One region of the Staphylococcus saprophyticus subsp. saprophyticus ATCC 15305 genome, then DNA from elsewhere that is predicted to be linked to it. Evidence: predicted binding sites of a transcription regulator. Region 1 holds the regulator's gene; each other region holds the start of a gene.
What was found. The regulator NrdR, encoded in region 1, represses ribonucleotide reductase genes. The targets are predictions, from matches to a motif close to AACACNATATATNGTGTT.
Positions count from the first base shown of each region.

Region 1 (11,576 bases):
TACTACTTCAAAATACTGTCCCAAGCCGTTTAAACTTTTCACATAATAAACCATTAAATCATCATACTTTGTCGTTCCTTGCTTAAGTAAAATAATGGCCTCTTCACGTAATTCTAGAAAATGCTGCATATTATATAACATTGAACATTTTAATAAAGCCATTTGTTCATCTAATTCGAAGTGTTCTTCAAAGTCTTCAAACAATTGATACATTTGCTCTAAATCATTGCTATTAAACGATTGCTTAATTTCTCTAATCAGTTTTTCTTTTGATCGAGGAAAAGGAATGACATCGGACATCTTTATACACCCCTACTGTTTAGCTTGTAATATTAAAGCGCTCCATGATTCAAATTCATCATAGTTATCAATTTTACTTTGATCTACCCATTTTATTCTCAATGTGTCGGTTTCTTTTGATTCTACATCATTACTATTTACATTGATTTTAAAGACGACACCTAGATGTACTTCGCCTACTTCATTCGTGTCATCATTGATGAAACCGATGTAAGCTAAATTCTGAGATTTGCTATCAGATAAACCAACTTCTTCTTCTAATTCTCTTTGAGCGTTAACTCTCAACACTTCATTTATAGATTCAGCACCCTTAACATCATTCATATGACCACCAACACCGATTGACGACTGACCATGTAAACGTGCCTCTCCACCACCAGACAAACGTTCATAAACTAAAATTTCATCATGTTCATTTTCTAATATGCAATATGAAATTAATTGTTTGTATGATGGGTCTTCTTCCATATCACCGCGTCGTTTTATCTCATATTTTGAAAGTGTGTCAAAAATATCTTGACCTTTTGTAGTATTTTTATCTAAGAAACCATTAAATTTATTTTTTTCATTATCAAATAAAATTGTTCTTGGAACTACTGTTATCATTTCATCAAATTTAGACATTAGTTTCTCCTTCATATATGACTTCTTCATTATTTTATCAAACCGTAGTTATTTATCAAAATGATTATTCAAAATCATATTGTAGATTGTTAATATAACTTTAGAAATTACAAAAATTAATTTGCTATGTATTTTAATCTCATTCATTAAATTTAAGACAACAAGAGAAAAGTTGAATTTTCATTGTTTAACTTTTCTAGAATTAAATTGAAACGAATCGATAAACATAAATGATCTCCAATATAGAGATTGCATTTCAACCATCTTTTGTCCTATATGACAAAGAGTCTGAGACAATAATTCATGTCCCAGACTCTACTTGATTATTATTTTAAAGCATCTTTTGCTTTAGCTACTAATTCACCAAAAGCTTTTTCATCTGAAATTGCAATTTCAGAAAGCATTTTACGGTTGATATCAATTTCAGCTTTTTTCAAACCATTCATTAATCTTGAATAGCTCATGTCATGTTGACGAGCTGCTGCATTGATACGTGTAATCCATAATTTACGGAAATCACGTTTTCTTTGACGACGGTCACGGAATGCATATTGACCTGATTTCATAACTTGTTGTTTTGCTACTTTATATAATGTACGTTTTGAACCGAAGTAACCTTTAGCTAATTTAATCGTCTTTTTACGACGCGCTCTTGTTACTGTTCCACCTTTAACTCGTGGCATAATAAATTCCTCCTCTAAATATGTTCGATCTTATCTTTTTTATATCGTTAATTATTTTTTATAAGCTAATAATTGTTTTACACGTTTCATATCTGATTTGCTTACTAATGAAGCTTTACGTAATTTACGTTTTTGTTTAGTACTCTTGTTTGCAAATAAGTGAGATGTGAAAGCTCTAGAACGTTTTAATTTACCTGAACCAGTTCTTTTAACACGTTTAGCTGCTCCACGGTGTGTTTTCATTTTAGGCATGATTCATTTCCTCCTGTAATATCGATTATTATTTTTCGTTAATTGGACTTAACATGATGAACATTTGACGTCCATCCATTTTAGGTCTTTGTTCAACTGTAGCGATGTCTTTGCATTGTTCTGCAAATTTTTCTAATACACGTTGACCAATTTCTTTATGCGTAATTGCACGACCTCTGAAACGAATTGAAACTTTACATTTATCGCCTTTTTCTAAGAACTTACGTCCATTTTTCAATTTTGTTTGGAAATCGTGTTCCTCAATTGTTGGACTTAAACGAATTTCTTTAAGGTTGATTGTTTTTTGTTTCTTTTTCATTTCTTTTTCTTTTTTCTGTTGTTCAAATTTGTATTTACCGTAATCCATAATTCTAGCAACAGGTGGTTTAGCGTTTGGAGCCATAATGACTACATCTAAACCAACGCGTTCCGCCATTTCTAGAGCTTCATTTTTAGTTTTAACACCAATTTGTTCTCCGTCTTGACCGATTAAGCGTAATTCTTTTGCACGAATCTTTTCGTTAACTTGAGTTTGATCTTTTGCTATGGTTGACACCTCCAAGATTTTTACGAAATTATCCCAAGCAAAAAGAGCGAGTATATAATATACCCGCTCTTCTCTACACATGAAATTAACATGTATATATAAGACCTGCCAACTGCCTATAGCGTCGCAACAGGTGAGAAGCGGGAGCTTCTACTTGGTTCGTTTCGTATTCAACGTTACCTATCTTATCAATAATACATATACAAGTCAATAGCTTTTTATTATTTATTAATTTCTTCCATATCAACATCTTGTCGTAAGTTCACTTTTTCCAATGGAACCATTTTCGTTTTATATCTCACTTTATGATAAATGAAGAACGCCAAGAATACTGGAATTCCCATATAAGTGATAACAAACCTGTTAAGGTCAAAGTCACCTGTTTTAATAAAATCTACATCTTGTCCAATAATAACTAATACACACAAGATACCAGCAAATATAGGTCCAAATGGGAATAATTTCGCTTTATATTTCAATTTAGACTTATCATAATCTTGTTTATCAAATGCTTTTCTAAATCTATAATGACTCACAGCTATACCTACCCATGCGATGAAACCAGTCATACCACTCGCAGCTACGATATATTCATATGCATCACCACTCAAGTGTTGCAATATAAATATGCCTATAACTATGATTGCTGTAACGATTAAAGATACATAAGGAACACCGCTTTTATTTGTTTTACCAAATATAGGGTATGCCAGTTTATCTTTACTCATTGAATAAAGCATTCTAGTTGAAGCATACATACCTGAGTTACCTGCAGAAAGCACTGAAGTTAAAATGACTGCATTCATGAATGACGCAGCAAATGCTAAGCCTGCATTTTGGAATACTAATGTAAATGGTGAAGTAGAAATATCATCTCCGCCGCCCATTAACGCTGAACTATCGTAAGGTATTAGCATACCGATTACAAATATAGCAAGTATATAAAAGATTAATATTCTCCAAAATACTTGTTTAATTGCTTTTGGAACTGCGCGTTCTGGATTTTCAGATTCACCAGCAGTAATACCAATCAATTCTGTACCTTGGAATGAGAAACCTGCCACTAAGAACACACCTAAAATAGTAAGTAAACTACCTCCAAGACCGTCACCTAAAATAGGTCCACCGCCTTTAGTAAATGTATCAAAGCCTACAAATTCGCCTCCCATAATACCTAGAATCGTTAATAGACCAATTGCAATGAAAATAATTACAGTAACTACTTTAATTAACGCGAACCAATATTCACTTTCGCCATAAACTCGTACAGATAATGCATTAAGTCCAAAAATAATAATTAAAAAGAGACAACTCCAACTCCAAGCCGGAATACCAGATAACGGCGTCCAATATTGAATAACTTGCGCAGCTATTGTAACATCGGCAGCAACAGTAATTACCCAGTTAAACCAGTAGTTCCATCCCAATGCAAATCCTAATGAAGGATCTACAAAGCGTGTAGCATATGTACTAAACGATCCAGATACAGGTAAATACGTCGCCATCTCTCCTAATGAAGTCATAAGAAAGAAGACCATTGCTCCAATGATTGCATATGCTAAAAGCGCACCAAGTGCACCAGCATCGTGGATCGCACCACCGGAAGTCATGAATAGTCCTGTTCCAATACAACCCCCAATAGCAATCATGGAAATATGACGGTCTTTCAACCCTCTTTTAATCCCAGTGTTTTGATTTTCTTGATTTGCCATAGAAGCTCCCTTTCTTTAAATTTAGAGGCTAACTTTCTATATGATTAATCCAATACGTTTATAGTAAAACATTGTCATCTGTATTCAGTATATCCATTACACATGACTTCATATTTTCGTTCTATCCCGTTAATGTATTTTCAATAATCATTAAACCAAAACAAAATGGTTGCATACCCATTAGATATGCAACCATTTTAATAATAGCATTTATATAGGTAGCACATCACATATGTGACAGTCCAGTTTCTTTCGATAACTGTCCCAACCTGTATTGTAAATGGTCAATACAGGTTTCGGCATTTTCACCTTTCATGCATTCAACATATGCCCCATCTGGCTTCTGAATCATTACTCTTTAAAAACGCAACCTCTAACTCAAATTTAATTTTTTTATTACTCACTAAACTGTAATATACATGATTTTAACAATAGTTTCAAGACTATCTTTGTTTTTTCAATCTGATTTCATCAACTAAGTTCCAAATGAATTCATCTTTTTCAAGCGTTTCTTGATCTTGGGAACCATATTTTCTAACATTTACTTCTTTGTTTTCAACTTCTTTGTCACCAACGACTAGTTGATATGGGATTTTTTGCATTTGTGCTTCTCTAATTTTATAACCCATCTTTTCATTACGATCATCAATCTCTACACGTACACCTTGAGATTTTAGTTCATCTTGAATAAGTCTTGCATAATCATAATGTAAGTCAACATTAACTGGAATAATTTCTACTTGTTTTGGTGCTAACCAAGTTGGAAAGGCACCTTTAGTTTCTTCCGTTAAGAACGCTACGAAACGTTCCATAGTTGATACAACACCACGGTGAATAACTACGGGTCTATGCTGTTCGCCGTCATTACCTATATAAGTCAATTCAAATTTTTGTGGTAATAAGAAATCAAGTTGCGCTGTAGATAAAGTTTCTTCTTTTCCCATCGCTGTTTGAACTTGTACATCTAGTTTAGGACCGTAGAATGCCGCTTCACCGATGGCTTCTTCATAGTCTAATCCTAGTTCATCAACCGCTTCTTTTAACATACTTTCAGCTTTAATCCACATCTCATCGTCATCAAAGTATTTCTCTTTATCTTCTGGATCTCTATAACTTAAACGGAAGCTATAATTCTCAAAATTAAAGTCATTATAAACATCTATAATTAAATTAACTACGCGTTTAAACTCTTCTTTGATTTGATCTGGACGAACAAAAATATGCGCATCATTTAAAGTCATACCACGAACACGTTGCAATCCTGAAACCGCACCACTTGCTTCATAACGGTGCATTGTACCAAGTTCAGCAATTCTAATTGGTAGTTCACGATATGAATGCGGTTTATTAGCATAAATCATCATATGATGTGGACAGTTCATCGGTCTTAATACCATTTCTTCATATTCATCTAATTTCATTGTCGGGAACATATCTTCTTGATAATGATCCCAGTGTCCAGATGTTTTATATAAATCAACGTTTGCCATTACTGGTGTATAAACGTGATCGTAACCCATACTCACTTCTTTATCTACGATATAACGTTCAATTTCACGACGGATTGTTGCACCATTAGGCAACCATAGTGGTAAACCTGCGCCTACTAACGGATTATTAGAAAAGAGTTCTAACTCTTTACCAATTTTACGATGGTCACGTTCTTTTCTTTCTTCAAGCATTTGCAAATGGGCTTTTAAATCTTTTTTATCAAAGAAAGCTGTACCATAGATACGTTGCAACATTTTATTATTGCTATCGCCACGCCAATAAGCACCCGCAGTTGATAACAATTTGAATTCTTTAATTTTTGAAGTTGATGGTACATGGACCCCACGACATAAATCAGTAAATTCTCCTTGTGTATACAATGTCACATTTTCATCTTCTGGAATCGCATCAATTAATTCTTGTTTATACGGATCATCTGAGAAAAAAGCTTTTGCTTCATTACGTGACACAACTTTGCGCTCAATTGGATAATTTTCGTTCGCAATTTGTTTCATTGTTTTTTCAATTTTTTCAAAATCATCCGATGAGATACTTTCTTCCATATCAAAGTCATAGTAGAAACCACCTTCAATAACAGGTCCAACACCAAAATGAACCTCACCATACAAACGTTTTAATGCTTGCGCCATTAAATGTGCTGTAGAATGACGTAAAACTTCCAACGCTTCATCTGAACCAGGTGTCACGATTTCAATATCTCCATCACTTTCAATAGGTCTAGTTAAATCAATTAATTGTCCATTCAACTTGCCTGCCACAGCTTTTTTTCTTAATCCTGGGCTGATGGATTGTGCGATATCTTCAGTTGTTGTTCCTTTGTCAAATTCCTTTGTATTACCGTCTGGAAATTTAATTTTAATTTGATCCATGTCACATTCCTCCTATTTTTTTCAAGCTCTTAAATCTTTACGAATCACCCTATGTTACTACTCAAAAACACAAAAAGACCTCATCCCAAAAAAGGGACGAGGTCTTCGTGGTACCACCCTAAATTAAAGTTATTCAACAAAAATATTGCATAATAACTTTACTCTACATAAGATAACGGTCTTGAGCCGGATGTTTATTACAACATCATTGACGAAGTAGTAATCAATAAATATACCTACCAATTCTCAACAAACATTGGTTCTCTGTGAGGTATCCATTTATTCATCTTGTCTCCGTATTATTTCGTAAGATTTAGATTTAATTATATTATACAACATTTATTTCAAATTTCAATCATTCCGGTAATTTTTTCCTTCTAGATAATACGGTATAGAAAGTGTTTTAATTCGCTCCATAATTCTGGCAGCTTTTGTCTTTTCAGTGCCGTCTCTCGTAACTGAAAGATGATATTCTAATTCTTCGAAACTTAAATTTGAACTGAAGAAAGTTGGCAGTTCTTGAACCATTCTATAATGTAAGAGCGGGCCAATGACTTCGTCTCTTGCCCATGTTGTAATTTCTTCAGCACCAATATCATCCAACATGAGTATATTCGCTTCTCTGACTCTTTGAAGTTTAGACTCAAAACTACCGTCTTTAAATCCGCCTTTTAACGAACGAATAAACTCTGGTAAATAAACGATGGTCGATGATATTTTTTCAGTTTTCAATTGATTCGCTATAGCACCTAATATAAAAGATTTCCCCGTTCCAAATGGCCCGTGTAGATATAAACCTTTCACTTGCGATTCGTGATTTGTAATTTTGTCGCAGATTTGGTTTGCAGCCATAGCAACATCTAATCTATCTCTTCTGTCCATATAAATATCTTCCAACTTAGCATCTAGTGTGTCGCGTTGCATGTGATGGGATGTAATCAAATGTGCATTAAACTTTTCTTCATCATGTTTGATTTTGCAAGGACAAGGTAAATAGCGAATCTTTATATGATTATTTTCAATGTACAATTCAGGTATGTGTCCTTTAACAAAATTGGGACAATCTTTATAAGCATGACCATCATAATGCTTTTCTTGGTCTTTATATTCTTGCAAAATATTTAAATCTTCATCAATCATTGCATTGGTCAATTCGGACTTATGTGTCTCTAAAAATTGTTTGACGTCTGGATCTTTGACGACATCTTTTTTGATTTTTTCGATGCGTTTTGATAAATCATTTGATTCACCCATAATATGGTTGAAAGATTTCATTTATTGTCCTCCTTCCATCTATTTTTTAATTGATTAAGAAATTGTTCTCTATCTTTTTTTAATTTCTCATCATCTTCATCTTTGGATGGTTCATTCGATTGCTTATTATCGCGTTCTTCTAACCATTTTGGTGTCATTTCTCTGGAAGCTAATTGTTTCTGTTTATAATTACGTTTATTAGATTGGTTTTCTTTCTTAGGCTGATTTACTTTCACGGCGTATTGATATGCTTGTTCTGCTGTTTTAATGCCTTTTTTCTTCCAATTAGATGCAATCTCAAATATATAGGATTTAGGCAGCTTCATATCTTCTTTTAACATTACAAACTGCAATAGAATATTAATAACGCCAAATGATAAATGTTCACGTTCAATCAGTTCTTCAATCATATATTTTTGTTGGGTAGTTGGTTCAGACTCTGACCATGATGCAAGCATATCAATAGGACTTGTTTCCTCCAATTGTTTAAGCCAACTATCATTTTCACTTTCAGTTTCCACTGGTTGATTCTCTAGTTTAGTTTCACTATCCGCTTCTGTTTTAACATTTAGTGTAGGCAATTGTTGTTCATGCTCCATTAAATAATACGTTCTTGCATGTTTACGCAATTCTTCAAATGACAATTCTTGTGCACTTGTGATGGATTTTAATATGATGCGTTTCATTGCTTCAGGTGTCAATCCATATAATGTAGCAATTTGTGTGATTAATATTTTAGCATCTTTATCAATTATTTTTGCACTTATAAAATGGCTTTGTAATAAATCGTAAAGTGTCTCAAAATCAAACTGAACTTGACTTAAGTTTAAACCAGTATATGCTGTTTCTTTTTTTTCTATACCATCATTTTCCACCGTTTTATTTGGCACTTTAAATACATCAGTGAACGTACGAGTCACATCTTGATATTGACTATAATCAATACGCTGATCACTCTCGAAATGCCGTTTGAGTTGTTGATAACGTTGTTTACTTACCTCACTATATAAATAAACAGATAACATAGGGTCGTTAAAAAATTGTTTCGCAGAAGGTGGTTGAATCAAATCATAAATAAACGATGAATGTTGTGCACTGTGATTAACATATGATTTAACAAGGCCTGTACCTTCTAACAAATCCATTTCTTTTCTGAATTCCAACAAATTTATTTTTAATTCACTCATTATAATATAGTGAGTTAAAACAGTATCAGAACCAACTTCCGCAAATTGATTCAAGTAATGATATAAACCAATCGCATTCATACCAATCATGGGCGTAAACAATCTATTTAATATTTCTAAATGGTTATTATTTAAATTAAAATCACGAACAACATTGAAATTATCATGTGGTCTCAAACCATAATCGTAGGATTGTAACCCCATTAAGAATCACTCCGTTTATTTTCAGCTAAAATACCTTGCATAGATTGTAGTAACTGGTCTACATCCTTAAATTCCTTGTATACAGATGCAAATCTTACATACGATACTTGATCTACATGCATCAATAAATTCATAACATGTTCACCAATTTCTCTTGATGAAATTTCAGCACGACCCTCATCACGTAATTTCCATTCGACATTATTTGTAATGTCTTCTAATTGCTCATATCGTACTGGTCTTTTCTCACATGAACGAACTAAACCATTTAATATTTTTTCTCGTAAAAATTGCTCACGTGTACCGTCTTTTTTAACTACGATGAGTGGTCTTTTTTCTATATGTTCAAAAGTAGTGAACCTTGTTTCACACTCTTCACATTCTCTTCTACGTCGAATCGCATTAACTTCATCTGCATGTCTAGAGTCCACAACACGAGAATGAGTCGAATTACATTTCGGGCATTTCATCGAATTATCACCCTCTCTTTTTGATTACCTTACATTATACTATAAATATGCAAGTCACAAAAGATTCGCTATTACACTATATCTATATCGTATAGCATAATTCAAAAGAAACGCCGTATAATTAAGATTTATTAACTTTAAAGCTAATATTAACGAAGAAATAATAATAAAATTAAAAACGCCTCGTAATATAGTTTATAAATTAACAACTATGTTACGAAACGTTTTAGATAATTATTTTTAAAATTTGTAATCGCTATTTTTGAAAATTAATTTGCTACAGCTGCAACATCGTTTTTAAGTAATTGTCCAATTTGTGTGGCAACATCAACTACTCTATTAGAATAGCCCCATTCATTGTCATACCATGCTATCACTTTAACTTTATTATCTCCCATTACCATTGTACTTTGTGTATCGATAATGGCCGAATGTGGATTCGTGTTAAAGTCCATTGAAACGAGTGGTGCATCTTCGGTAGAAATGACACCTTGTAAATCATTCGCTTCAAAAGCTTCGTTCACTTGTGTTGCTGTTACATTTTCATTTAAATCGACCACTAAATCAACGAGTGATACATTTTTTGTAGGTACGCGTAAAGCCATTCCATGTAATTTCCCTTCTAATTCTGGCAATACTTCTTTCAATGCTTTAGCAGCACCAGTTGAAGTTGGAATAATACTTTCATTACATGAACGTGCACGTCTTAAATCTTTATGTGGATTATCAATATTATTTTGGTCATTGGTAATGGCATGTACAGTTGTCATCAAGCCATTTTGGATACCAAATTGATCATTTAATACCTTTGCAACCGGACCGATACAGTTTGTAGTACATGAAGCGTTGCTAAAAATATCATATTTCTCAATATCTAATTGGTCATTATTAACGCCTTTGACAATCATTTGTACATCTCCACCCTTAGATGGACCTGTTAACAATACTTTTTTAGCACCAGCTTTAATATGTGCTATCGCTTTATCTCCGTGGTTAAATTTACCTGTTGCTTCTATTGCAACATCTATATCTAATTGCTTCCATGGTAAATTTTCAGGATTTCTATCAGAAACTAATTGAATTTCGTGATCATCAACTTTAATTCCCGATTCTATTGGCTCTACTTTAAAATCATAAACGCCATGTGTTGTATCATAATTTATTAGATGTGCAATTGTTTCCGGTGGGTAACTCGCATTTATCGCCACTACATTTAAATCTTTATTTTTTAGTGCGATTCTCAACACCATTCTACCTATTCTACCCATTCCGTTAATTGCTATATTTGTCGTCATTCGAAGCACCCCTCGTCTTAGTGTTATACTTTATGGAAATAGTATAACATAAATATTTATTCAGGAAAGCGTTTTCTATAATAAATTTAAAAACTTTAGCATTAAGGCTTTTATGTTTTCTAATATTAATCAGTAAGATTTTCGTATATATCCTATTCTCACTTATGTATTTCCTTAAATATTAATAATAAAAATACTTAAGTTATTAGAACGTCTCTTATATAAAAACCACCCAATTATCAAAGATAATTGGGTGGTTGTAATCACTTTTATTAAAGTACATCTTCAGAATGACTCTCTATATAGCCTTCTTCTAATAATAAATTTTCTAAATTTTGTTTTAGTTCTAATTTTGTATCACGATTATCTATTTCATGGTCTGCCATTCTACGTTTTTTATCTATAGAAATTTGACTATAAACACGTGCTTTCGCTTCTTCCATTGAAATATTATTTCGTTCCATCAATCTATCGATTTGTATACTTTCTGAAGTATATACTAACCAGACTTCATCGACAGTATCTTGTAAATTATTCTCAAATAATAATGGAATATCCATAATGACATGATAACCTTCGCTTAAGTATTGTGCTTTTTCTTTTTCCATAATTTCTCGCACAATAGGATGTACGATTTCATTTAATTCTAATCTCTTTTCAGGTTGAT
Region 1 is NC_007350.1:1,123,981-1,135,556, reverse strand. Features, by position in the region: gene SSP_RS05570 (hypothetical protein) at 1-300, opposite strand, end outside; gene SSP_RS05565 (NUDIX domain-containing protein) at 313-924, opposite strand; gene rplT (50S ribosomal protein L20) at 1,251-1,607, opposite strand; gene rpmI (50S ribosomal protein L35) at 1,659-1,859, opposite strand; gene infC (translation initiation factor IF-3) at 1,888-2,415, opposite strand; ribosomal protein L20 leader region at 2,439-2,568, opposite strand; gene SSP_RS05545 (amino acid permease) at 2,628-4,118, opposite strand; lysine riboswitch at 4,330-4,502, opposite strand; gene thrS (threonine--tRNA ligase) at 4,562-6,499, opposite strand; gene dnaI (primosomal protein DnaI) at 6,851-7,774, opposite strand; gene SSP_RS05530 (replication initiation and membrane attachment family protein) at 7,771-9,144, opposite strand; gene nrdR (transcriptional regulator NrdR) at 9,144-9,614, opposite strand; gene gap (type I glyceraldehyde-3-phosphate dehydrogenase) at 9,884-10,909, opposite strand; gene coaE (dephospho-CoA kinase) at 11,182-11,576, opposite strand, start outside.

Region 2 (11,576 bases), 970 kb from region 1:
TGAGTCATTAAGTAAGAGCGAGTCGTTAAGTGAAAGCGAATCGTTAAGTGAGAGTGAATCATTAAGTACGAGTGAGTCATTGAGCGAATCTGAGTCGTTAAGTGCTAGTGAGTCAATAAGTGAGAGCGAATCTTTAAGCGAGTCCGAATCATTGAGCGAGAGCGAATCATTGAGCACAAGCGAATCATTAAGACAGAGTGAATCATTAAGCCAATCACTATCATTGAGTGCTAGTGAGTCATTAAGTGCCAGTGAATCAATAAGTGAAAGCGAGTCATTAAGTGAAAGCGAATCATTGAGTGCTAGTGAGTCATTGAGTGAAAGTGAGTCGTTAAGTGCAAGTGAGTCATTAAGTGAATCCGAATCGTTAAGTGAGAGTGAGTCATTAAGTGGATCTGAATCGTTGAGCGCAAGTGAATCGTTAAGTGAGAGTGAGTCATTGAGCGAGTCCGAATCGTTAAGTGAGAGCGAATCATTGAGTGAAAGCGAGTCGTTAAGTGGATCTGAATCGTTGAGCGCAAGTGAATCAATAAGTGAAAGTGAATCAATAAGTGCCAGTGAATCATTAAGTGAAAGTGAATCAATAAGTGCCAGTGAGTCAATAAGTGAGAGCGAGTCATTAAGTACGAGTGAATCGTTAAGTACGAGTGAGTCATTAAGCGAGAGCGAATCATTGAGTGCCAGTGAATCATTGAGCGAATCTGAGTCGTTAAGCGAGAGCGAATCATTAAGTGAAAGTGAGTCGTTAAGCGAGAGCGAATCACTAAGCGCAAGCGAATCGTTGAGTGCTAGTGAGTCATTGAGTGAGAGTGAATCGTTAAGCGAGAGTGAATCATTAAGTGAGAGCGAATCGTTGAGTGAGTCCGAGTCATTAAGCGAAAGCGAATCAATAAGTGAGAGCGAATCATTAAGTGAGAGCGAATCGTTGAGTGAGTCCGAGTCATTAAGCGAAAGCGAATCAATAAGTGATAGCGAATCAATAAGTGAGAGCGAATCGTTGAGTGAGTCCGAGTCATTAAGCGAAAGCGAATCAATAAGTGAGAGCGAATCATTAAGTGAGAGCGAATCGTTGAGTGAGTCCGAGTCATTAAGCGAAAGCGAATCAATAAGTGATAGCGAATCATTGAGTGAGAGTGAATCATTAAGTGAAAGTGAGTCATTGAGCGAATCCGAATCGCTAAGTGAATCTGAATCATTAAGCGAGTCCGAATCATTAAGCGCCAGTGAATCATTGAGTGCAAGCGAATCGTTGAGTGCCAGTGAGTCATTAAGCGAGTCCGAATCGTTGAGCGATAGCGAATCATTGAGTGAAAGTGAGTCGTTAAGTGAAAGCGAATCGTTGAGTGCCAGTGAATCATTGAGTGCCAGCGAATCGTTGAGTGAGTCCGAGTCATTAAGCGAAAGCGAATCAATAAGTGATAGCGAATCATTGAGTACGAGTGAGTCATTAAGTGAGAGCGAATCATTAAGTGAAAGTGAGTCGTTAAGTGGATCTGAATCGTTAAGCGCAAGTGAATCATTAAGCGCAAGCGAGTCATTGAGTGCCAGTGAGTCATTAAGTGCCAGTGAATCAATAAGTGAAAGCGAGTCATTAAGTGAGAGTGAGTCACTAAGTGAGAGTGAGTCATTGAGCGATAGCGAGTCATTAAGTGAGAGTGAATCATTGAGCACAAGTGAATCATTAAGTGCCAGCGAGTCTTTAAGTGAATCCGAGTCACTTAATACAAGTGAATCAATGAGTGAAAGCGAATCGTTGGGTGCCAGTGAGTCAATAAGTGAGTACGAATCATTAAATAGACACCTAAATAATGATGGAAACTATGAAAAAGAGAAAGATAAATTACCAGATACAGGTAATGAAGATAAACATAATGGGTTGATACCATTACTTACTGCGCTTGGAGGAATCATACTCCTTAGAAGACGTAGAAATAATGAAATTCAAGATAAATAAAAAAGAGCCTGCACTTTCAAAAATAGAAAGTGCAGGCTCTTATATTAATATTCTAATTTTTTGAACATTTTCAAACCTACTAAGTAGCAAATGACTGAGTACAATAGAGTTGTTAATATCATTAAACCTAGTTTTGTTAGTAAGTCTGAAGGCGTAATCGCATGATCATAACCATTTGGAAATAAATATTTGAGTCCATGAATCATTGGTGCGATAACCATAAACATAAGTAAAACAATAACGCTTAAAATATCAAATCCAGTAGACAATTTCATAGATAACATGACTGAAAAGCATATTGCAATTAAAGTAATGCAGAAAATACCGACGATACATAATATTGTACTGTAATTAGTTTCGTGAACATTCGATAAGAAAGCACCGGAAGCATAATCATATTGATGTATATACGTAAAATACAAAATTTCAGAAGACACAAATAATATTACATAATATATTATATACATAGAGAATAAGGCGACTAACTTTGAATTATATAGACGTATTCGGCTGATATCTTTATAAAAGATTAATCTACCAGATTCATATTCTTCAAAAAATAAATAACTGACAAAATATGTCATAAGAATCAATGGTACGGCAAATTGAGATTGTGCAAGTAAAATAACAAAATAAAATTCTAAACCAGATAGTGAATTCGTCTCTCCTCCAATTTGCATAAAATTGGTAGGTAGTATAAGTGTGATTAAATATAAAAATGGATAAAGTGCTATTGCATAAAAGATAATTGCAGAGTTACGCGAAGATACTGTAGTGAAAATATTTTTAATTAACATATCATCATTTCCTTTCGAACTCATCGAAATATTGATATAAGTTATCTTGTTCATTAATCGTGTTTTCTAAAGTGTAGTATTTAACTAAATAATTTATGATTTCATTATACTCTTCAGAACCTGACTGCATGATAACTGCTTTTTCCTCAATATCTTTTATTGTAGAAAACAAATTGAGAAGTTCCTGACGATGTTCTGGATATATTTGTTCTTTTACTACAATTTTTATCAATTGTTCTTTATTGAAATCAATATTTTGGAGTTTTCCTTCTTTTAAAAGAACAAAGCGATCACAGACTTCTGCTAATTCATTTAATTGATGACTAGAAATAAGTAATGCGGTTCCTTTTTTACTAGCCCAAGTTCTTAACGAGTGAATGAGCGTATTAACACCGTCTGGATCCAGACCAACAAAAGGTTCATCCATAATAGCTATTTCAGGTTCATCAACTAAACACATAGCTAGTGATAAACGTTGTTTCATACCAAAAGAAAAATCTTTTACCTTTTTGCCATATGTATGTAATAAACCTACGAGATCTAATATATTATCGATATTTTTTAAGTACTGCGTTTTATGATTAACTTTTAAATAATAAGTTAAATTCTTTTTAGCTGAAAAGTGTTTGAAATGAACCGTATCAATCATGATACCTACATTTTTAAGTATATTATGATGTTGGAAAATATCTATGCCATTTAAAAATATAGCACCTGAAGTAGGTCGTTTTGTTTTAGCAATCATTTTCATAAGTGTTGTTTTACCTGCGCCGTTTTTTCCAATTAAACCTACGACTTCTCCACGGTTTATGGTTAATGAAACACCGTCAATAACATTAAAATCGGCTCCTTTAAAACGTTTATAAAGGTCATCTATTTTTAACATAATGTCCTCCTTTGAACTAATAGAGTTTTAATGAAATTTATATGAATTGTTGATGTTACGCTTATATAAGTTAATTTTAACAACGAAAATGAATTTGTTCAATATAATAAATAAGTTGTTTTATTAAAAATTTATGTATTCTACTTAAAATTTAATTTATATATTTTTAGTTTATAGAAAAAGGGATTTACTAGATTTTTGAAATCGCAATTGACAATGATTTTTAAGGAGAGTATGATAGATGACTGTATAAGGGGTGTACTATTCAAAAGATATGATCTATCCCACATCAATTTGAATAGTAAACAATAGACTAAGGTGGATTTCATGTGTTCTTGGGTTTAATTTTAACCTAATAGTACACAGGGTGTACAATTTAAAAATAGGAAGGTAGAAGAAAATGTTTAATGAATTTAAATTTATTTTCAGAAATAAAATGTTAATCATAGCACTTATTGCAATAGCAGCTATCCCGCTATTATATGTTGCTTTATTCGTAGGTTCTATGTGGAGCCCATATGATAAGACAGATCAATTGAAAATTTCAATTGTAAACCAAGATCAAAGTGCAAAGCTAAATGGTGAAAAGGTTACAATAGGTGATGATGTTGTCGACAAATTAAAAGATAACGATAAATTTGATTTTCAAGAAGTTTCAAAAAAAGAGGCATTTAATCAATTAGAAAAAGGTAAAAGTGTAGGAACTATCATTATACCTAAAGATGCCTCTAGTAACGCTACGACATTATTAGATAAAAATCCTAAAAAAATAAAGATTGAAACACAAGTCAATCCAGGGTCTAGTTATACTGGTAGTCAATCAGCACAAAAAGCAATTGATACGGTAACAAATTCAATTAAGGATAATATTCGTACCAATTATTTAGATCAATTATTTGCTAGTGCTAAAAAATCACAATCTGGATTCAAGGATACTTCAAATGCATTAGGTGACATGTCTGATGCAGAATCACAATTAATTGATGGTAATCAGCAAGTAACGGATGGATTGAAACAATTAGCACCAACAGTAGGACAACCTGCACAGCAATTAATTTCAGGCAATCAACAAGTCACAGATGGACTTAATCAATTGCAACAAAATAATGATCAATTAAAAGCGCAAATAGACCAATCTGTAGAGCAACAAGACGGCGTTGCTTTTGAAGGTGACAATGAAAAAGCGTTAAATAATGTAACGAAAGTAAATGAAAATAATGCTACAGAAGCCGATAAATATGGTGAAACAATCGTGCCTTATATGGCGAGTGTTAGTTTATTTGTAGGTGCTGTGTCATTTAGTGCAATATACCCACTGAGAAAAATGTTAACTAAAGATGTTACATCACTAAAACAAGCATTCGGTAAGTTATTATTGTATCTCGTACAAGGTGCGGTATCTGCGTTATTGATGAGTAGTTGGGCGATATTTGCACTTAATATGTCTATAGATAACATTGGTAAATTTATCTTAGTCGGATTGCTATGGGCAATTGCAGCAATTACTGTTACGACATTCTTAAGTTTATTATTAGATCGAATTGGTCTATTCATATCTATGGTTTTACTTATATTACAATTAAGTGCGAGTGAAGGTATGTTCCCAATAGAGTTATCAGCACAATTCTTTAGATGGATTCACCCATTCTCTCCAATGTCATATGCGATACAGGGTTATAGAGAAGCCATCTTTACAAATGCAGGACACTTTAACTTTGGATTTGTAGTAGCATTGCTCGTTGGTATTATTGTCATAATGATGATTTTACAATATTTAGTATTACTATGGTTTAACAAAAGACAACGTTTACCATTTTCAATAGAATTTAAATAAGTGCAATACGGAGGTGACTTATTTGGAAAACGTAGATAAAACAATTGAAGAAGCAATTACTAAATTTCAGATAGTTATGTTGCATTTAAATAAAGAGATAGTTGAAATTGTTAAAGAGACAGGTTTAAGTAATTTACTTTCAAGAGAACAAATTGATGCGATGAGAATTATAAAAAATGAAGGCAAAGTAACAATTAATGAATTAGCGGGTTTACAAAATATTTTTAAAACTGCTGCTTCTAAACGCATCGCAAAATTAGAAGAAATGGGCTATGTACAACGCGCTTATTCAGATAATAAACGTATTAAACTGATTATGTTAAGTGACGAAGGTGAAACATTTTTACAGAGAGCGACTGCAGTGATGACCGAAGCAGTAAAAGATCGACTAGGTAATAAATTTACTGCCGAAGAAGTACATCATTTCGTTGAGCAACTTACACATATCGTTAATGCGTTTAAAGCACATAAGTAGTTAATAGATGTACTTGTGGCATTTACAAATGTGCGAATTATAATATAAAAAGTGCCAATTCGATTCTATAGGATATTGGCACTTTTTATTTAACATTTTTTATGAAAATATAAGACATACGTAATTCAGCGAACATTATTATTTGTAAAAAATGGACTTCAATATTAACAATTAGTATAATTACTGTATAATTAAATATTTTTAAAAAGATTGTAGGTAAAGATTATTGTCCTAATAAATTTATTTTAAAAATCACAGGAGGTATATTGTTATGAAAAGAACAATAGAACGTGTACTGACGTGGATTGGTATCGTCTTACAAATACTTGGTGTTGTACTAATGGCTGTTCTAATACCTATGATGGGTAACGGCGAGGTCAAAGAAGCATTCATTAGTCAGATGATGCAAGAAGATAGTAGTTTCACGTATGAAGACGGAAATACGATATTTAGCACTTTTAGTGGTCTTTTGACTACTGGTTTAGTCTTAGGTATTATACTATTAATCATAGCGCTTATAGCAGTATTTTTAATTAGCAAAAAGCCAAAAGTGGCAGGCGTTTTATTAATTATCGCTGGTGTGATTTCATTCTTAGGAAATTGGATAAATGCGGTTTTATGGCTTGTTGCAGGTATTATGTTATTAGTGAGAAAGCCGAAAGAACCAATTTATGACAAAGAAGAAGATGACGATGTAAATCCATATATTAAAGATGGATCTCAAGTGAATGAGCGTAATAACTCATTTATTTTATCTGAAGAGCAAAAAGAAAATGAGCAAGAGACAATAAAGGATGCTTACTCACAATCTAAAGATGATAATAAAACAGATTTAGATAACTTAGATGATCTAGATGAAAGATCAAAAAAATTGAAAGAAGATCCTTATAAGTATTAAATGATACTTTGTTAATCTGTATATCTAAATAGACTGGGTTACTAAATGTAGCCTAGTCTATTTTATAATACATAGATTGCAAACCAATATTTAAAGCAATTATGTATATAAACTTAGAAAAATTGTGATATATTTTAATAAAATGAGATTAAAAGTAGTTAAATATTAAAATGGGGTGAGAAAGATGATGATGGCATTAGGCATGCTATTGCCTGTTTTGGTGGTTGGTTTTATTACTATGTCCATATTGGAAGAAAGAAAAAGAAATCGTAATAAAAAGAAAGATAAATAATTGTTATCAGAGTGAAAAGCTTATGCAGCTTTTTGTGTATATAACGTAAGAACACATATAAGTAAAAATCGAATTTCCAAAGAAAGATTTCATAGTGCCTACGCAACAAGGATGATTAGTCTGTAGGAATGGAAAAGTCGTTTTATAGCGTAGTAGGATTTTAAGGGTAATTAGGCCGAGACATATAAAGATGTTTCGGTCTTTTTTCTTGTGAACTGAAAAATTATAGCAGTATAAAAAATTAAGATATGGCATAAGGATGATGTTATTGAGATGCATAAAATGTTTAACGTGAAACAAAATGATTTTAAATTAATGGTTAAAGTCAAACGATTAATATTCTGATATGATTAATAGTAATATAGGTTAAATAGTAAAGTTATAAAATGCAACTTCAATCATAAATAACTAAAGCGCAACAAAGGGGGATGCTTATGAGTGAAATGTTATATATACTACAGACTGTACTTTTACCTATTTTTATCATGATATTTTTAGGATACATACTGCAAAAGAAATTTACATTAGATTTAAATACATTGGCCAAACTTAATATCTATGTCTTTGTGCCTGGATTTATTTTTGTGAAATTTTACAAGACGCATTTTGCGTTAAGTTTATTGTTTTACATTATCATTTTCTTCGTAATCTATATGTTTGTACTATTTCTTATTGGTAAGTTATTGTCTATGTTCCGTAAAACGGATAAAGGGGAGACAACAACGCTTACAAACAGTCTGATGTTCTTTAATTCGGGTAACTACGGTGTCCCAGTAAATGATTTGGTTTTCAAAGGCGATCCATTAGCAATGTCTGTTCAAGTTATTGTGTTATCTTTGCAAAACATATTCACGTTTTCTTATGGTGTATTTGCGATTCAATCTTTACATATAGGAAAGTTAAAGGCACTTTTAGGTTATTTTAAAATGCCTGTGTTATATGCATTATTACTAGCAATTATATTAAATTACAATCATATACCTATTCCTGAATTTATTTGGACACCAGCGAATTATGTTGCCGATGCTATGATTGCGATTGCGTTATTAATGCTAGGTGCTCAAATATCTAATATCAAATTTAGTTTGAAGTGGTCCAAATCCTATGCGTATGTTTTTATAAGATTGATTATAGGGCCCTTGATTGCCCTTGTTATTATCAAAATCATGGGGATAGAGGGCATCATAGCTCAAACATTATTCATCGCATCAGCAATGCCAACGTCTGTAAATAGTTCAGTTATCGCACAAGAATATGACAATCATCCTGAATTAGCAGCAGAACTTGTCTTTTTATCTACTTTATTAAGTGCCATTACAGTTGTCATCGTGATATACATGTCTAAAATATTATTTTAATAGGAGCAGCTATATCGTGATGTGCTTGCTCATGAAATTAAAAAAAGGTGAATATAAGTGATTAAATTATGATTTTAAGTCACTTATGTTCACCTTTGATTTTATTATATGATTCAAGTATTTAAAATTCTACTACTGTATATTGACGTAATGTCTTTTGAAAAGGTGGCTTGTCAGCTTCACCATTTTTAGATTTTTTATGCATTGCTTTATGCTCTTCAACATGAGAAGGTCTAGCAACCCAATTTTGAAAATCTTTTTTCTCATCCCATTTACTTACAACAACATATTCAACATCATCTGATTTAGATTTTGTCCACACTTCTGATGATTTTAAACCAGCCACATTATGCAACTCGGATTGTGTTTTCTTTACTTTATTATATAGTTGTTGTTCATGTTCCTTGTTAGTCGAAAAAGCAACTTCTGCTACAAACATTACAATCCCTCCTTATAAATTAAATACATATATTATTTTAGCACTAATAAATTTTTCGCTCTAATGAAAATTTCAAAATAAAATTCACGAAGTGTTAATAAACTTTTGACGAATTTGTTAATGTCTATCTTCAGATTTGAAACACAATATATAGTGTTTTATAATTAATGTATATACTATATATAGAAATGAGGGTTAATATGAACAAACTTGAAAAAAATTTAAAGCATCTCATTACGAAAGATCCAACTGTAGTTAATGAAAATGCTAATAAGGATAGTGCTACATTTTCGACTATGAGAGATTTAACAGCAGGTGTAGTGTCTAAGTCGTATGCTTTGGATTATTTATTACCTAAGCATGTCGCTCAAGCCCATGAAGCAGGAGACATTCATTTTCATGATTTAGACTATCATCCATTCCAACCACTCACGAATTGTTGTTTAATTGATGCAGAAAGTATGTTGTCACATGGCTTTCAAATAGGTAATGCGACCGTAACGTCACCGAAATCTATACAGACTGCATCAGCACAATTAGTACAAATTATTGCTAATGTGTCTAGTAGTCAATACGGCGGCTGTACAATAGATCGCGTTGATGAATTGTTGAGTAAATACGCAAAATTTAATGAAATGAAACATCGACAAATTGCAGAAAAATTTGTACATGAGTCAGTCATTGATACATATGTAGATGAGCGAGTAACGCAAGACATTGGGGATGCCATTGAGAGTCTCGAGTATGAAATCAATACGCTATACACTTCGAATGGGCAGACACCTTTTGTTACACTCGGCTTTGGATTAGGAACTGATCGATATAGCCGCAAGATTCAAGAAGCGATATTATCTACTAGAATTAAAGGGTTAGGTAAAGACCGTATTACTGCAATTTTTCCTAAATTAGTTTTTTCAATTAAAAGAGGTGTTAATTTAAATGAGTCAGATCCCAATTATGACATTAAACAGCTCGCTTTAGAATGTTCAACTAAACGCATGTATCCAGATATATTAAACTATGATAAAACAGTGGAACTATTAGGAGATTTTAAAGCACCTATGGGTTGCCGATCATTCTTACCTGCATGGAAAGATAAAGATGGTCATTATGAGAATAATGGCCGCTGTAATCTAGGTGTGGTAACACTGAATGTACCAAGGATTGCTCTGGAATCAAAAGGTGACATGGAAGCTTTTTGGAAAATATTTCATCAGCGTATGGCCATAATGCACGATGCACTGGTTTATCGAATTGAACGTATTGCACAAGCTACGCCAGAGAATGCACCGATTTTATATCAAAACGGGGCATTTAAACACAGATTAAAAGAAACAGATGACATTATGACATTATTTAAAGGGCAACGTGCAACTTTGTCTATAGGATATATTGGGTTATATGAAGCGGCAACGGTATTTTATGGGCCTCATTGGGAACGTTTATCTAAAGCAAAAGCATTTACATTAGATATATTAAAATCGATGAAAGCATATCAGTTAAAATGGACAGAGCAATACGATATTTGGTTTAGTATCTATAGCACACCAAGTGAATCCTTAACGGATCGTTTTTGTCGACTAGATCGTGAACAATTTGGAGAAATAGCTGATATCACAGATAAAGGTTATTATCAAAATTCATTCCATTATGATGTTAGAAAAGATGTGACGCCTTTTGAGAAAATTGATTTTGAAAAAGATTATCCAGAATATGCGAGTGGTGGTTATATCCATTATTGCGAGTACCCGAAATTAAATCATAATTTAAAGGCATTAGAAGCGGTTTGGGATTATGCTTACGATAAAGTAAGTTATTTAGGCACAAATATCCCAATTGACCATTGCAGAAAATGTGGATTTGTCGGAGATTTTAAAACAACTGCAAAAGGCTATCAGTGTCCGCAATGTGGCAATGATGATCCTAAGTCGGTAGATGTGGTTAAACGTACGTGTGGCTATTTAGGCAATCCTGTTCAACGGCCTACTATAGAAGGTCGCCATAAAGAAATGTGCGCGCGCGTTAAACATTTGAAAGATGCATCAGTATGAATATTTTAAAAATAAGACATGGGCAAGGCCATATCGCTAAAATAGAAGCACAAAGCTTTGTAGATGGTGAAGGTGTGCGTTGCAGTTTATATGTTTCAGGTTGCCCATTTGCCTGTGAAAATTGTTATAATAAAGTGGCTCAAAATTTTAAATACGGTGAGCCATTTCATGAAGACACATTAGAAGAAATTATGGAATACTGTGCGCCAAATTATATTTCAGGACTCAGTATCCTTGGTGGCGAACCTTTTTGTAATGTAGATATCACTTTGAAGTGTGCTCAAACTTTTAGAAAACGTTTTGGAAATACCAAATCATTATGGGTATGGACTGGTTTTTTATTTGAATATTTAGAGCGAGATTCAGCAGAAAGAAAGACATTGCTTGAGCTCATTGACGTCTTAGTAGATGGTCCATTTATTAATCATTTATATAGACCTAATTTACCGTATAAAGGCTCAATGAATCAACGCGTGATCGATGTTCAAGCATCATTGCAAAAGCGCAGGGTGTGTGAGTATATCAAAAGTTAATTATAATATACATGATTTGCTCAAAGGCATTTATGAATCCTCAAAATATAAGTCATCAT
Region 2 is NC_007350.1:156,258-167,833, forward strand. Features, by position in the region: gene uafA (uro-adherence factor UafA) at 1-1,954, shown strand, start outside; gene SSP_RS00670 (amino acid transporter) at 1,999-2,775, opposite strand; gene SSP_RS00675 (ABC transporter ATP-binding protein) at 2,756-3,637, opposite strand; gene SSP_RS00680 (YhgE/Pip domain-containing protein) at 4,038-5,471, shown strand; gene SSP_RS00685 (MarR family winged helix-turn-helix transcriptional regulator) at 5,494-5,946, shown strand; gene SSP_RS00690 (DUF4064 domain-containing protein) at 6,218-6,844, shown strand; gene SSP_RS00695 (AEC family transporter) at 7,571-8,494, shown strand; gene SSP_RS00700 (antibiotic biosynthesis monooxygenase family protein) at 8,616-8,933, opposite strand; gene nrdD (anaerobic ribonucleoside-triphosphate reductase) at 9,134-10,984, shown strand; gene nrdG (anaerobic ribonucleoside-triphosphate reductase activating protein) at 10,981-11,517, shown strand.
Region 2: a site for NrdR is predicted at 9,074-9,091, ahead of nrdD (anaerobic ribonucleoside-triphosphate reductase). Genes of this name have one in related genera too.

Region 3 (11,576 bases), 930 kb from region 1:
TATTGGTTATGTAATTGCAGCAAAAGAAGCCATTGAAAAGTATAATATCATACGTCCACCATTTAACGTAGGACGTTTATCTGAATATGCTGCATTAGCTGCGTTGGAAGATCAAGAATACTTAGCTTCTATCCGTGAACGTAATGCAGAGGAAAGAGAAAAATTCTTTGAATTATCACAAAGTGATCACTTTTACCCAAGCCAAACTAATTTTGTCTTTGTTAAGACGGACAAACCACATGAATTATATGAAGCATTACTCAATGTGGGATGCATAACAAGAGAATTTCCGAATGGCGTAAGAATTACGATCGGTTTCCCAGAACAAAATGCAAAAATGCGTGAAGTATTAGCGCAGTTTACTTTATAAAAGGTGTATGAACGAAACGTTCTACGTTACTAAATTTGTAATTTTATTGCAATTTTGGTTTCGTTGAACGTTTTTGCTATACTTAAATAAATATTAACTATTAGATTTAGCCTATATGACGATGTATCGTGTGCTATTTATTTTAGATTATGAATTGAAAAGGGAGTAGAGTGAGACATGACAAAAAAGAAGATTGCGATTGATATGGACGAAGTGCTTGCAGATACTGTAGGTGCATTGATTGAAGATGTCAATCAACGTACAGACTTAGGGATTACGATTGATATGTTAGATGGCATTAAGTTGAGACATGCCATGCCAGAGCATGATGGTTTGTTAACTGAAATTTTAAGGGAGCCTGGCTTTTTTAAGAAATTAAAAGTGATGTCAGATGCGCAAGATGTTGTTAAAAAATTAACAGAACACTATGATGTGTTTATCGCAACTGCAGCAATGGACGTTCCAACGTCATTTCATGATAAATACGCGTGGTTAAGAGAGTACTTCCCATTCTTAGATCCACAGCATTTTGTATTTTGTGGTAGAAAAGATATTGTACATGCAGATTATTTAATTGATGATAACCCAAGACAACTAAGTATTTTCAAGGGTACACCAATTATATATACGGCTACACATAATATTAATGATGATAGATTTACACGTGTTAATAACTGGAAAGAGGTAGAACAATATTTCCTAGGTGATAGTGCATATCATATCTAAACATTGTCATAAAATTGGGTAGAGACATAAATCATTTAGTTTAATAAGAAACGAGTCTGAGACATCTATTTATGTCCCAGACTCGTTTTTGTTTATTGCTATGAAATTAATCCATTATTTTATAAGTTAGAGAGTACTGTAAGTGAAGTCATCTCATATCACTATATCATTTATTCACTTTCTGGTTGGTTCGTTGCTTGTGCTTCAGGCAATGTCAAGATTTGAATAGCATTTGGGATAACTTCAATTTCTAAAGGTGTTTTTAGATTAATTTCTCCATCAATATCCACCTTCATTTGTGGATCTGTTTCAATCGTTATTTTTTTTGCCGGTAAATGTTTAATGCCTTCTGTCATTTTGTTCCAATTCATGCTATCACGTTGTTTAAATACATCATTTAAAACACTTGAACTTTGTTCTTTGAAGATGAACGTATTTAAATAACCATCATTAGGTGATAAATCGGTTAATGGAATACGACTTCCACCTATAAAAGGTCCATTGGCTACGACGAGCATTGAAGTATTACCGTCTACGGTTTGATTATCAACTGAAATTTTATAATCAAAATGCTCTGGATTAAGTAACGTTTTAACTGTAGAACCTACATAACTTAACTTACCAAAGATATCTTTATTACCATTTTGTACATTTTCAGCATTTTGAACAATTAATCCAAGTCCAACAAAGTTGAGTGCATATTCATCATTTATCTTCATGACATCGTAAGGTCTTAATTCCGCATTCATCAGTTGTTGACTGGCCATTTTATGACGTGGATTAAGATTTAAAGTTTTTACAAAATCATTAAATGTGCCTCCTGGAATGATACCAATAGGAAGATTTAATTCACTCTTCATAATGCCATTAACTAACTCATTGACCGTACCATCGCCGCCTAAAATAAAGATAATATCAACATCATCACTGTAACGTTTATCTTTAATTTTTTGGCAGAAGGTAATAATATCTCCTTCATTTTCACTGAGTTGTATTGATAAATGTCTACAAAATGTAGTTAAGGATGTTGCGACATCTCCTAGACCTCTATAGATGTCTTTAATCCCGGTATGTTCATGGTAAAATAATACGCCATGTTTAAATTGTTTTTTAGTCAAGGTGCTCACCATATTTCTTTGATTTTAGATTTGTATCTATATCAGTGTACCCGTTTTTAGTTAAAAATATGTTTAATGTCGTATATATGTATGTAGGGATTCATGTATTAATCAAGTTTATCTGCGAATTGTATTTGAGTATGGTGATAAAAATTTCCATATATAGGGCCGCAAATCAGCCATTCAATAAAAAATATCTCTATATAAGTGTCACATAGAGGTGAAAAGGGGCTTTCTTACTTTAATCTATGTTGTATCAATGGTTGATACCTAGGATCATTGTATGAGTGAGAGATTTCAAGCTCGAGCCATAAACCATAGACCAATAAGGACATTCAAAATCGTAAATCTTTAAAAAAAGAGGACTCATCCATTTATGGAAGTCCTCTTTTTGAACATGGGTACGTATGACCCAGATGTTTTTAAAATGAAAATCATCAGAATAAATAGTTTTTTGAAATTGTAGAAACTATTTAATACCGCGCATGCCTTTGACAATTTTTGGTACGAAAGCAAGAATAACAAGGCTGACTACGATTGCAATACCACCTAAAAGTAGGAAGTAATTTTTATGGCCAAGCGGTTCAATCAATTTAACTAAGGTACCGTTAATTGCTTGCGCACATGCATTCGTTAATAACCATAAACTCATCATTTGTGTGTTAAATGCTTTTGGTGCTAATTTAACTGCTGCACTGTTACCTGTAGGAGATAAACATAATTCACCAATAACACAAATAATGTAGGAAAGAATAACCCAGTTAACACTTAAATTATTACCAGATGTGTGACCAATTAAACCAATCATAATGTAAGAAGCACCAGCTAGTGACGCACCGAGTACAAATTTAGTTGCTAAACTTGGTTGACGTCGTGCCATTTTTGCCCATATCAGTGAGATAACAGGTGCTAATAACACGATGAATAATGGGTTAATGGATTGGAATAGTGCTGGACCGAAATCTGTCTTCCAACCAAAGAGGTTTAATTTCATATCACTACTTTCAAAGGCAAATAGGTTAAGTACGTTGGCACCTTGTTCTTGAATAGACCAGAATACAACACCTAAAAGGAAAAGTGGTATAAATGAAATAACACGTGAGCGTTCATCATCAGTAACATCTTTACTACGAATCATAATTGTGAAATAGATAATTGGTAATGCTACACCAAGTATCAATACAGTTGTACTAACGATATTAAATGATAATGTACCAGTTAATGCTGTAATAACAAGCACTGCAGCAATAATTAAAATAGCCACGATAAATATCAATGCATATTTTTTCTTTTCGCTTTGGTTTAATGGATTCGTTGGTTTTGTACCTACATTACCGATATTTTTCTTGTTAAATATCATGTACCAAGCTAAACCAAGCGCCATACCTACAGCTGCAATTAAGAAACCAGCATGGAAATTACCAGTATTTACGAACTGATTTAGAATCAATGGTGAAATAAGTCCACCTAGATTGACAGACATATAGAAAATAACAAAGCCTGCATCAATACGTGTATCATTTTCTGGGTATAATCGACCAACGATATTAGAAATACTTGGTTTCATTAAACCAGATCCAACGATAATGAAGAACATTGAGATAAATAATCCGACAATATCTAATGGTAAACTTAAGAAAATATGCCCGATAATAATGAGTACACCACCATAGAAAGTAGCAGCACGTGTACCCGTAATTCTATCCGAAATCCAACCACCAAGTACCGATGTCATATATATTAGTGCACCGTAAACAGCCATAACTGACTGTGCGGTACCTTTATCCATACCTAGTCCGCCATCTTTTATAGCGAAATACATATAAAAGATAAGTAAAGCGCGCATACCATAGTAGCTAAATCTTTCCCAAAATTCTACAAAGAATAGCACCCCTAGTCCTTTAGGATGTCCAAAAAATCCTTTTTGAGGAATTGATTCTACTGCTGAGTCTTGCGCTATGTATTTGTCTTGCATAAAACATTCCCGTCCTTTCTTACTCCCAATAAAAATATATAAAAAAAATTTTACGCTTTATTAAATTAAATTGCAATAATATTCTCAAAATAAGAATATTGAGAATATTCTGTTATTTTATGCAATCAATTTTATACCATTTAATTTCCTCATTTAAATGATGATAATTAGATGTAATTATAAAATGAATAATATATAGCTTGCTTTGCATCAGTAATGAATGTGAAGAGGGGTATGTTTGTACTCAATGTCCTTATAATAAAAAAACTATTAGGAAATAAAAAAACTGCTCACCCAGCTTTATAAGCTTGGATGAGCAATATTAATTCATTTAAAATCATAAGTTGATTTTAAATAGTAATATGAACGATTAGTATACGCCTTTCATGGCACGTTTTACTTTAGGTGAAATGATTAATAGAAGTATACCGATAACGACTGCAAATAAACCTGAATACATAAAATAGTCACTTTGATTTATTTTTGTATAGACAACAACAAGTTGTGCGTTAAGTCCTTGTGCAGTAGCATTACTTAACATCCACAAACTCATCATACGTGCTGTAAATGTCACAGGTGCTAATTTAGTCGTTGTAGACAAACCAACAGGTGATATACAAAGTTCACCAATTGTAATTAATAAGAAACTGAGTACAAGCCATAATGGATTTATTAATTCAACGCCTGTAGCTAAAGGAATAATCATAACTAAGTAAGACAAACCAGCAACGATTACACCGATAGCAAATTTATAAACGGTAGGTGGATTGTGTTTACCTAATTTCATCCAAAGTGTTGCAAATATTGGTGCAAGTACCACGATAAAGATTGGGTTGAGTGACTGTGCCCAAGCTGATGGTATTGAAAAGTCAATTAAACCATTTGTAAGCACTGACATTTCTAATTGTGTCTTTTTATCTGCGAATGTTGCTAAAATCGTTGAGCCTTGTTCTTGAATCATCCAAAAGGCAACAGATGTGATATATAAAGGTATGTAACTGTAAACACGTGAACGTTCATCTTTCGTTACATCTTTACTCGCAATCATATTAATAAAGATGTAAATCGGTAATACGATACCTAAAATAGTAATTAAGAAACTGAAATTTTCTAAAGTTAAAGCATTATTTAATTGCAGGATAAGTAAGTAAATTAAGAATAATAGAATGATACCACCAGATATCAAACCGAATTTTTTAAGTTCAGGCTTAGTTAGTGGATTAGGAACATTACGACCAGCTAATCCTAAGTTTTTCTTACGTTTAATTGCGTAAACGACTAAACCACAGAACATGCCAATTGCAGCAGCTAAGAAGCCAGCATGGAAACTAATTCTAGTTTGTAAGTAACCCGTTAATAACGGTGCAGTCAAACTACCTAAGTTAATACCCATGTAAAATAATGTGAATGCAGCATCACGACGGACATCGTTACGATCATATAATTCACCAACGGTCGTTGAGATATTTGGTTTTAATAAACCGGTACCAGCAATAATGACTGCGAGTGCTACCATGACTAACGTTAAGTTATTTGGTAGTGAAAGTAAGATATGACCTATCATAATCAAGAAGCCACCATAAAAGACGGCATTCTGGGTGCCGGTAATCCTGTCGGCAATCCAACCACCGATGACACCTGACATGTAGATTAATGTACCGTAGATAGCAACAATTTGCATTGCAACTGCTTGACTTAGACCGAAACCACCCTCAGCAACACTATAGTAAAGATAGTATATGAGTATCGCTTTCATCCCATAGTAACTGAACCTCTCCCAAAATTCAGTGAAGAATAATGTACTTAGTCCTTTTGGATGGCCGAAGAAACCGGTTCTTGGAGTACTTTCCATAATTTCTTCGTGTGTATAATTAATTTTTTTCATAATTTCCCTCCCCCTAAATGGTTGGATTTATTTTATAATGTTTTTACAAAAATAACAAGTGTATATATCAATAGCGCAAAATTAAGTTTGGAATCAATTTAATAAAAAATGAAATAATATAAAAATAAACTACCTGCAAGATACTTTAAGATCTTGTGGGTAGTTATTATAATGAAGAAATCTTAACGATTATCTATTTTTTCAGGATAAAGATCATGATTCATTAAACGATGTTCTGCCATTTTTTCATATTTAGAATCTGGACGGCCATAATTGGTATATGGATCAATTGAGATGCCACCACGTGGTGTGAACTTGCCCCAAACTTCAATATAATGAGGGTCCATGAGTTCGATTAAATCATTCATTATGATGTTCATGCAGTCTTCGTGGAAATCACCGTGATTTCTAAAACTAAATAAATAAAGTTTTAAAGATTTTGATTCAACCATTTTGATATTTGGAATATAAGAAATATAAATTGTAGCGAAATCTGGTTGACCAGTAATAGGGCAGAGTGATGTGAACTCAGGGCAATTGAATTTAACAAAATAATCGCGTCCCTGATGCTTATTATCAAACGACTCTAAAACGTCAGGTCTATAATCAAAATCGTATTTGTTATTTTGATTACCGAGTAATGTAATATCTTCTAATTCTTCTTTATTACGTCCTTCTGTCATGGTAAAGCACTCCTTATGTTTTTGGTTTTTGTTCTTCTTTTTGAATTGATAGCGGTTGGCGTCTTGCTTTTTCAAACATGTAGTAGCTTGAAGCTATGATAATGACATAACCCAAGATTGCATAGAAATCTGGTGATTCTCCGAATAATATAAAACCGAAGAATGCAGTAAATATAATCGATGCATAAGTGAATATCGAAATGTCTTTAGCTGGAGCGTAACTATAGGCTAGTGTAATACCAATTTGACCAGCAGCTGCTGCGAGCCCAGCTCCAATTAAATAAATGACCTGCATCATACTCATTGGTTCGAATGTGAAAATCGTAAATGGAATCAATACTACAATAGAAAAGAATGAAAAATAAAATACAATTGTATAGGGTGCTTCGCGAGTGCTCAATGCACGTACACACGTATATGCACTTGCAGCAAAAATACCAGAGAATAAACCGCCAATAGCAGGAATCATAGAGGATGAGAATTCTGGTTTAACCACGAATAACATACCGAATATTGCAATGACCATCGCTATAATTTGATAGTTACGAACTTTTTCATTTAGAAATATCAAACTCAGCAAAATAGTCCAAAAAGGATTGAGTTTCATTAGCGTATCAGCGTCACTTAATATCATATGGTCTATGGCATAGATATTTAATAAAACACCGATTAGACCTAAAGTCGAACGTGAAATTAAAAGTGGCTGACTGCTAAGTTTACCAAACAGGGGTTGCTTATATTTATAAATGAAATATAAAGGGATAAACATAGCTACTAAATTTCGAGCGAGTGACTTTTGAAACACCGGCAAATCACCAGCTAATCTGAAGAAAACAGACATAAAGCTAAAGCCAATTGCTGAAACTAGGATAGCAATGATCCCTTTAACTTTAGGATTCATATGTATCGCCTCGATTATTTTAATTTTTAACGTATTCATATTAGCATAATTATATAGATTATGTATATATGCTTGAAAGTAAAAGGGAAATGAGGTAACATGAAAACACGAACAAATGTTCTGTATTGATTCAATGAAATTCAAGACATATTTCAAAGTATTTTATTGCTTAGATAATTTCAATTGTGAGCAATTTAGTATTAGATGATAAGCTGAGTGACGCTATATCAATAGTTACAAGGTTTTAGAAAAAAGCAACTAAAATAGCTTTAAATTCCGAAAAAAATTTTTTATAAATAGAAAAGTACGAGTTAACGTTGAATTGGTGCCATTTCTGTTTCGAATTCAAACTTTTGTCAAAAACAAAGCCCTTTAAATAACTTTCTGAGTTATGTATAATGAAACACATAATATAGTATTTGTGACCAAGAAAAAACACAATATATTGTGTTTTGGGACGTAGTCAATTTATTTATAATAAATCAAATTTTAAGTAAAATCACACTATTTTGGACGTTTAATCATGACAAATCAAGCATTAATGCTTAATTATTGAGTTTTTACATAATCACATATAGTTAAAAGAAATCACTATATATTGTGGTTACCCAATATGTGCGCTACGGTTACTTATAATACATTTAAAATATAAATACGATGAAAGTACTATTTAATAACGTCAAAGTGAACTTAATAACATACTAGTATTAGAAAGAAGGTGATCCAATGAAGGTTGTTTATTTTTCATTCTCTGGTAATGTACGTAGATTTATTAAAAAAGCAGAAATTACTAACACTATGGAAATTACTCAAAATAATTGTACTGAGAAGATTGAAGAACCATTCATCTTGGTCACTGGAACGATAGGTTTTGGAGAAGTACCACAACCAGTTCAGTCATTTTTAGATATAAATCATGATTTACTAAGAGGCGTTGCAGCTAGTGGAAACCGCAATTGGGGACAAAACTTTGCGAAAGCTGGACGATCTATCTCGGAAAAATATCAAGTTCCTTTACTAATGAAATTTGAAGTTCAAGGTACACAAAATGATATTAGCGAATTTAAAGATAAGGTGGGACAGTTCAATGAAGATTATGGACGAGAAGAAATACAATCATATTGAGTTAAATAACGAAGTAACAAAACGTAAAGATAATGGCTTTTTTAATTTAGAAAAAGATCAAGAGGCGCTTGAAGTTTATTTAGAAGAAATTCAGGATAAAACAATTTATTTCGACACTGAAATTGAGCGTTTGCGCTATCTCGTTGATAATGACTTTTATTTTGATTTGTTTGCAAAATATTCAGAAGCTGATCTACAAGAAATTACAGATTATGCTAAAAGTATTCCGTTTGAATTTGCAAGTTACATGTCAGCAAGTAAATTCTTTAAAGATTACGCACTTAAAACAAACGGTAAAAGTCAATATCTAGAAGATTATAAGCAACACGTAGCGATTGTTGCACTTTATTTAGCTAATGGCCATAAAGCGACTGCCAAACAATTTATTTCAGCAATGGTGGAACAACGATATCAACCAGCGACACCAACATTCTTAAATGCTGGCCGTGCACGTCGTGGAGAATTAGTATCTTGTTTCTTGCTAGAAGCGGATGATAGTTTAAACTCTATTAATTTTATTGATTCGACTGCAAAGCAATTAAGTAAAATTGGCGGCGGTGTAGCCATTAATCTTTCTAAACTACGTGCGCGTGGAGAAGCAATCAAAGGAATTAAAGGTGTAGCGAAAGGCGTGCTACCTGTTGCAAAATCTCTTGAAGGTGGCTTTAGTTATGCAGATCAATTAGGTCAAAGACCTGGTGCAGGTGCTGTTTATTTAAATATTTTCCATTATGATGTGGAAGAGTTTTTAGATACGAAAAAAGTGAACGCCGATGAAGATTTACGTTTATCAACGATTTCAACTGGTTTAATTGTGCCATCTAAATTCTTTGATTTAGCAAAAGAAGGAAAAGATTTCCATATGTTTGCACCGCATACCATTTATAAAGAATACGGTTTAACGTTAGATGACATTAATTTAGATGAATACTATGATGAACTTGTTGCAAATCCTAATATTGATAAAAAGAAAAAAGATGCACGTGAAATGTTAAATACGATTGCACAAACACAATTGCAATCTGGTTATCCTTATTTAATGTTCAAAGATAATGCAAATAAGGTACATGCTAACTCAGACATTGGCCAAATTAAAATGAGTAATTTATGTACTGAAATTTTCCAATTACAAGAAACGTCTATCATTAACGATTACGGTACAGAAGATGAAATTAAACGTGACATTTCATGTAATCTAGGTTCTTTAAACATCGTTAATGTTATGGAATCAGGTAAGTTTAAAGATTCAGTTCATACAGGTATGGATGCATTGACAGTAGTGAGTGATGAAGCAGATATTCAAAATGCGCCAGGCGTTAGGAAAGCCAATAGAGAGTTACATTCTGTAGGTTTAGGTGTAATGAATTTACACGGTTATCTAGCTAAAAATAAAATTGGTTATGAATCAGAAGAAGCTAAAGACTTTGCCAATATCTTCTTTATGATGTTGAATTATTATTCTATAGAACGTTCTATGGAAATCGCTAAAGAAAGACAAGAAGTATACAAAGATTTTGAACAATCAGACTATGCTAATGGTAAGTATTTTGAATTTTACACTTCACAAACATTTGAACCTAAATATGAAAAAGTACGCAAATTATTTGATGGTTTAGAAATTCCGACACCAGAAGATTGGAAAGCACTGCAAGAGCAAGTGGAAACAAACGGTCTTTTCCATGCATATCGCTTAGCGATTGCACCGACACAAAGTATTTCATATGTCCAAAATGCTACGAGTTCTGTAATGCCAATCGTTGATCAAATCGAACGTCGTACGTATGGTAATGCGGAAACATTCTATCCAATGCCATTCCTATCACCAGAAACAATGTGGTATTACAAGTCAGCATTTAATACGGATCAAATGAAATTAATTGATTTAATCTCAACGATTCAAACACATATTGACCAGGGCATCTCTACAATTCTTTATGTTAATTCTGAAATTTCTACGCGTGAATTATCAAGATTATATGTATATGCGCATCATAAAGGTCTAAAATCTTTATACTATACACGTAATAAATTATTAAGTGTAGAAGAGTGTACAAGTTGTTCAATTTAATAAATGAAATGTAAACGTGCAAAGTGAACAGCGGTGTTATGAGGCAGCCTTATCCAATGGTTAGATTAGGCTGCATATCACTGCTTAATTAAAAATATTTACTGGATAGGGGACAATAACTAAATGAAAGCAGTCAATTGGAATACGCAAGAAGACATGACGAATATGTTTTGGCGACAAAATATTTCACAGATGTGGGTAGAAACTGAATTTAAAGTATCTAAAGATATTGCAAGCTGGAAAACATTAACAGATCCTGAAAAAGAGGCTTTTAAAAAAGCATTAGCTGGTTTAACAGGATTAGATACACATCAAGCTGACGATGGCATGCCATTGATTATGTTACATACTACGGATTTAAGAAAAAAAGCCGTTTATTCATTTATGGCAATGATGGAACAAATCCATGCTAAAAGTTATTCACATATCTTTACAACGTTACTACCTTCCAGTGAAACAAACTATTTATTAGATAAATGGGTTATTGAAGAACCACATTTAAAATACAAATCAGATAAAATTATCAATAATTATCATAAATTATGGGGTAAAGAGGCTTCAATTTATGATCAATATATCGCACGAGTATCAAGTGTGTTCTTAGAAACATTTTTATTCTATTCAGGTTTCTATTATCCGCTTTATCTTGCTGGGCAAGGTAAAATGACGACTTCTGGAGAAATCATTCGTAAAATCTTATTAGATGAATCTATTCATGGTGTATT
Region 3 is NC_007350.1:2,049,011-2,060,586, reverse strand. Features, by position in the region: gene hisC (histidinol-phosphate transaminase) at 1-370, shown strand, start outside; gene SSP_RS09990 (5' nucleotidase, NT5C type) at 548-1,096, shown strand; gene SSP_RS09985 (diacylglycerol/lipid kinase family protein) at 1,267-2,226, opposite strand; gene SSP_RS09980 (peptide MFS transporter) at 2,684-4,189, opposite strand; gene SSP_RS09975 (peptide MFS transporter) at 4,560-6,074, opposite strand; gene queF (preQ(1) synthase) at 6,257-6,757, opposite strand; gene SSP_RS09965 (DMT family transporter) at 6,771-7,658, opposite strand; gene nrdI (class Ib ribonucleoside-diphosphate reductase assembly flavoprotein NrdI) at 8,385-8,783, shown strand; gene nrdE (class 1b ribonucleoside-diphosphate reductase subunit alpha) at 8,746-10,851, shown strand; gene nrdF (class 1b ribonucleoside-diphosphate reductase subunit beta) at 10,975-11,576, shown strand, end outside.
Region 3: a site for NrdR is predicted at 8,093-8,110, ahead of nrdI (class Ib ribonucleoside-diphosphate reductase assembly flavoprotein NrdI). Genes of this name have one in related genera too.